DNA from 2 places in the uncultured Phyllobacterium sp. genome. Region 2 is predicted to be linked to the other one. Evidence: predicted binding sites of a transcription regulator. Region 2 holds the regulator's gene; the other holds the start of a gene.
The links. The regulator LexA, encoded in region 2, represses DNA repair genes until DNA is damaged. The targets are predictions, from matches to a motif close to TGTTCNNNNTGTGTTCNG.
Positions count from the first base shown of each region.

Region 1 (2,992 bases), on a different contig from region 2:
GCGCCAGCCGACGGTTTCCTTCAGCACCACGGCCGAGAGCAGCGTCAGCATCAGCGGCTCGACGAAAAACACTGCCATGGCATCGGCAAGCGGCATGTATTTGACGGCGGCAAAGAAGCACAGGCTGCCGATGCCCATCAGAAAACCGCGCAGCAGGTTGCCCCAGAGATTGTGCGGCTTGAGCGAGCGCATGCCGGTCAGCGCCACGATGATCAGCATGGTCAGGATCGTCTGGACGACGAAGCGCGACAGCGTCACCGTGGCCGGCGGCAGGCTGTCCACCGTCGACAGCCATTTGGCGATGGCATCCATCATCGGCAGGATAAACATCGCACCGGCCATCGTTCCGACGCCCCTCATTTGCGGCGAGGTTGTGTTTTCCATGGTGCGGCCTTTCCGGGACAAATGGCTCAGGTGGGGCCCCAGCCATATCGGCTCTGCGGAAAAAAGCAATCATCCGCATAATGCAAAATGGAAGCAAAATGCCGCCGGATTTGACTTTTCTGCTTCCAAATGGTGCAAAAGCTTTCGTCTACACTTTAAAAACAAGAAAAAGATGGAGAAAGCCATGAATTTCATCTCCAACATCATCACCGCCATGCCCGACACGGACACGCTGGGCGGCCGCCTTTCCCGCGCGCGCGATGCCAAGTCGATGACGGTGGCGCAGCTCGCGGTGCGTGTCGGCGTCAAGCCGGAAACCATCGCCGCCTGGGAATCCGACCGGTCGGAGCCCGGTGTCCACCGCCTGTTCATGCTGGCCGGATCGCTCGGAGTCACGCAGACCTGGCTCATACACGGGGTCGGACAATCGCCCGACGAGAGCGACACGGCGGACGAAAACCGCCTGCTGAAAAGCCAGATCGCCAATCTCAAGGCTCTGCACCAGGAGCTGGGCGAGCGGATCGAAGAGCTCGAAAAAGCCGTGTCGCGCCTCAAAGCCGCTTGAAACTTGGGTTTTAACCGCATAGTTCTGTGGTGAACCCCGGAACAGATCACGAACGCCCATCGCGTTTCCCGGCGAAGCATGTCAAGATTGCCGGTGATTCGCAGCCCCTGTAGCATTGGCCAAAATACGATATGGATGACAATAACGACCTCTTTTCAGCGGTAGTCAAAACAGCCCGGGAACGCCAGGCAGCGGTGGACCAGACCCGGGTCGAACCCGCCGCGACGCCGGTGGCACCGCCTGTGAAAATCGCGCCGGTTGCGGCCGCGAAGGCCCCGGCGCGGGCCGCCCCCGACAGCAGCGGCGGCTACAATGCGGCGCAGATCCAGGTTCTCGATGGTCTCGAACCCGTTCGCCGCCGTCCGGGCATGTATATCGGCGGCACCGACGAGCGGGCGATGCACCATCTCTTTGCCGAAGTCATCGACAACTCGATGGACGAGGCGGTTGCCGGGCACGCCAACTTCATCGATATCGAACTGGACGAGAACGGCTATCTCTCGGTCACCGACAACGGCCGCGGCATCCCCGTCGATCCGCATCCCGATCCCAAGCAGCTCGGCAAATCCGCGCTCGAAGTGATCATGACCACCCTGCATGCGGGCGGAAAGTTCGATTCCGACGTCTATGAAACATCGGGCGGCCTGCATGGCGTCGGCATATCGGTGGTCAATGCCCTTTCCGATCACGTGGAAGTGGAAGTTGCCCGCAACCGGCGCCTCTACCGCCAGCGCTTCTCGCGCGGCCATCCGCTCGGACCGATCGAGGATGTCGGCGAGGTGCACAACCGTCGCGGCACGCGCACAACTTTCCACCCGGACCCGGAGATTTTCGGTCAGGGCGCGAAGTTCGACCCCGCACGCCTTTTCAAGATGGCCCGGTCAAAGGCCTATCTGTTCGGCGGCGTTGAAATCCGCTGGAACTGCGCACCATCCCTGCTCGACCCGAAGGACCCGACGCCCGACAAGGCGGTGTTTCATTTCCCCGGCGGTTTGAAGGATTATCTGGCTGCTTCGCTCGGCAAGGATTTTCAGGTCACGCGCGACATGTTTGCGGGCAGGACGGAAAAATCCAGCGGCCATGGTGCGCTGGAATGGGCGGTTGCCTGGTATGGCGGCGACGGCTTTGTCCATTCCTACTGCAACACGATTCCCACAGGCGAAGGCGGCACGCATGAGGCGGGCCTGCGCATCGCCCTCACCCGCGGCCTGAAAGCCTATGCGGAACTGACCGGCAACAAGCGCGCCTCGATCATCACCACCGATGACGTGATGATCTCGTCGGCGGCCATGCTCTCCGTGTTCATCCGCGAACCGGAATTCGTCGGCCAGACCAAGGACAAGCTTGCCACGGTCGAAGCGCAGCGCATTGTCGAAAATGCCATCCGCGATCCATTCGATCATTGGCTTGCCGCCTCGCCGCAGGAAGCATCGAAGCTGCTGGACTGGGTGGTGGAGCGTGCGGACGAGCGCGTCAAGCGCCGCCAGGAAAAGGAAGTCAACCGCAAGTCGGCGGTGCGCAAGCTGCGCCTGCCGGGCAAGCTGGCCGACTGCACCCAGACGGGTGCGCTCGGCGCCGAACTCTTCATCGTCGAGGGTGATTCCGCCGGCGGTTCGGCCAAGCAGGCGCGGGACCGCGCCACGCAGGCGGTGCTGCCGCTGCGCGGCAAGATTCTCAACGTCGTCAGCGCCGGGCGGGAAAAGATGACGGCCAACCAGCAGATCGGCGACCTGATCCAGGCGCTCGGCTGCGGCACGCGGTCAAAATACCGCGACGAGGATTTGCGCTATGACCGCATTATCATCATGACCGATGCCGACGTCGACGGCGCGCACATCGCTTCGCTGCTCATCACCTTCTTCTATCAGGAAATGCCGGAGCTGATCCGCAACGGCCACCTGTTCCTCGGCGTGCCGCCGCTCTACCGCATCGCCCAGGGTGGCAAGGTCGCCTATGCCCGCAATGATGCGCACAAGGACGAGCTCATGCGCACGCTGTTCACCGGCAAGGGCAAGATCGAAATCGGACGGTTCAAGGGCCTCG
Region 1 covers NZ_CABSQF010000030.1:23,588-26,579, forward strand. Annotated here, with positions in the region: gene RDL77_RS17300 (DMT family transporter) at 1-384, opposite strand, end outside; gene RDL77_RS17305 (helix-turn-helix domain-containing protein) at 569-949, shown strand; gene parE (DNA topoisomerase IV subunit B) at 1,081-2,992, shown strand, end outside.
Region 1: the regulator LexA is predicted to act here: its motif matches at 987-1,004, upstream of parE (DNA topoisomerase IV subunit B).

Region 2 (2,992 bases):
GGGAATGCCCGGCGTGCATCCGGCAACAGCCTGTTGTTGCGGCTACCCGGCAAGATCGGCGATCATATCAGTGATGTCGCCCTGACATCCCTGGTCGCCGGTTCGGCCAGCGCGATCTTTGCCGCCTATCATTTCAACAATACCGCACCGCTCGGACTGATCGGCAACGCATTTGCCTTGCCCGTGGTCTCGGTTCTGGTCATGCCCTTCGCCGTACTTTCGCTGTTGCTGATGCCGTTCGATCTGGATTTCCTGTCGTTCGCCGTCATGGAGCGTGGCATCGAGCTGGTAGTGTTCATTGCCCATCACGTTGCCGCACTCTCGCCCTCGGGCAATCTCGGTCCGATGCCGCAGCCGAGCCTGATCCTGATGAGCGCGGCACTTGTGATCTTGATATTCCTGTCGTCGTGGTTGCGTCTGTGCAGCCTGCCGCTGTTTGCTGCGGCCGTCCTGATCATGGCGCGCACAGCGCCGCCGGATGTCGTCCTGTCCGAGGATGGCCGGCTGGCCGGTGTGCGCAATGGCACGGCATTGATGATCAATCGCCCGCAGGGCGGCGCCTTCACGTTGAACAACTGGCGGCAGGGCTTTGGGCTGGAACAGATCGTCAAACCGGCGGGGATCGGCAAAGAGGCAGCGGAGGGTGTCTTCGAATGCGCCGGCAAGCTCTGTCTGGCGCGCGAACCGGGCGGTCTCATCATTGCCTATACGGATGATCCAGCGCAAAGGAACGCCGCCTGCAGCGAGGGGAATATTGTCGTGCTAAGCTTTGCCGGCGTGGATACCGGTTGCCCCGTTCCCGGCCCGATGGTGATCACGCGCCGTGATCTCGCCTTGAACGGTGCTGCCGAAATCCGGTTCGGCTCCGGCGGGCAAGGGCAGGGTGACGTGACGGATCTATCGAAAGCCGGAGAAGCGCTGGAGCAAAGGGTGCAGTCGGCCCGCCTGACCTGGGCGATCGGTCCGCCCGACCGACCCTGGAACAAGTACCGCACCCATTCCAATGCGGCGCGCAACCGGCCGGAGCGTTCACGCAAGGCCCATGCGATCGAAAGCGTCCCGAACAATGCCGAACGGGACGCGGCGGCCGGTCAGTAACGGCGGATCAGGCCGACGAGCTTGCCCTGCACCCGCACGCGGTCCGGTCCGAAAATCCGCGTTTCATAGGCTGGGTTGGCGGCTTCCAGGGCAATCGAGGCACCCTTGCGGCGGAACCGCTTGAGGGTGGCTTCCTCGTCATCGACCAGCGCCACGATGATTTCGCCGGGGCTTGCGGTGTCGCCGCGCTTGATGACAACGGTATCGCCGTCGAAAATGCCTGCTTCGATCATCGAGTCGCCCTTGACCTCAAGCGCGTAATGTTCGCCGCTGCCGATCATGTCTGGCGGAAGGCTCAGCATGTGAGTCTGGTTCTGGATGGCGGAAATCGGCACACCGGCGGCAATCCGGCCCATGACCGGAATGCTGACATTGGCAGGCATGTCCATATCGTTGGAGGCGCGCGGCTGCGGCTTCGGCGGCGCAATATTGCGTCCGAGACTGCCCTCGATGACACTCGGCTCGAACTTTCTCTGGCTGTTGAGGCCGGGTGCGATGGAGTCCGGCAGGCGCAGGACTTCCAGCGCGCGTGCCCTGTTCGCAAGCCGGCGAATGAAGCCGCGCTCTTCCAGCGCAGTGATCAGCCGGTGAATGCCGGATTTGGAGGCCAGATCCAGCGCATCCTTCATTTCGTCGAAGGATGGCGGAATGCCCGTCTCCTTCAGACGCTCATGAATGAAGAGAAGAAGTTCATGTTGTTTACGCGTGAGCATCGGCGATCCTTTAGCAGGGAATCGGAAAAACAAAACCAGAACAAACACTATCTGTTCCAGCATTGTTCTACAAGTGCTTAATATTCCGTTGCGGCAATGCTGGAAGCTTGGTTACGAAGCATGTGCGGGCAGAAATGCGCCCATTCAGGGCGCTGTTGCGTCAGTTTCCAGTTGGATATCACAATATCATGACAGCTTTCATCCGAATCGCCGAGCGCCATGACCTTGCCACCATCATCGACTGGGCAGCCGCCGAGGGCTGGAACCCCGGTTTGGACGATGCGGACGCATTCTGGGCCGCGGACCCCAAGGGCTATCACGTGCTTGAGGTGAATGGTGAGTTGACGGCAGCGGTCTCGCTGGTCCGCTATGCGCGAGACTACGGCTTTCTCGGTTTCTACATGGTGCGTGCGCAATCGCGCGGTCTGGGTTTCGGCTGGTCGCTCTGGCAGGGCGTGCTGAGCGGATTTGCCGGACAGACCGTCGGTCTTGATGGTGTCGTTGCCCAGCAGGAAAACTATCGGAAGTCGGGATTTGTCTATGCCCATGCGAATTACCGCTATGGCGGCGCGCCCGGCTGCAGGGCAACCGTCAGCGGCGATATCGTCGCCATCGATGCGCAATGGATCGGTGCTGTCGCTGCCTATGACCGTCAATTCAATCCCGAACCACGGGAATCGTTTATCCGTGCCTGGCTCGGCCCGTCCGGCTCCCGCCACGGCCTGGCCTGTATTGCCGACGGAAAAATCGCGGGGTATGGCGTCGTGCGTGCATGCCGCGAGGGCTGCAAAATCGGTCCCTTGTTTGCCGAAACAGAAGAGATCGCCGACCGGCTGTTTCAATCCCTCGCAGCAACAGCCGGGAATGCGCAGGTCTTTCTGGATATTCCCGGGACCAATGGGGCCGCGCGGCGCCTTTGCGACCGGTACGGTCTGGCGCCGGTGTTCGAAACCGCACGCATGTATCGCGGAGCAGCGCCCGAATTGCCGCTCGACCGGATTTTTGGCATCACAACCTTCGAATTGGGCTAGGCACTCACCGGCGCGGGGCGACGGGCGGACCGCTGGACTGGCGCAGGATGAGTTCGACCGGCCATATCTCGTGGATGTTCTCGACCGGTTCGCCGTCGAGGACACGCACCAGCAATTCGGCGATACGCGACCCGGCGGAGCGGATCGACG
Region 2 covers NZ_CABSQF010000045.1:13,008-15,999, forward strand. Annotated here, with positions in the region: gene RDL77_RS20540 (ComEC/Rec2 family competence protein) at 1-1,098, shown strand, start outside; gene lexA (transcriptional repressor LexA) at 1,092-1,811, opposite strand; gene RDL77_RS20550 (GNAT family N-acetyltransferase) at 2,000-2,842, shown strand; gene RDL77_RS20555 (substrate-binding domain-containing protein) at 2,847-2,992, opposite strand, start outside.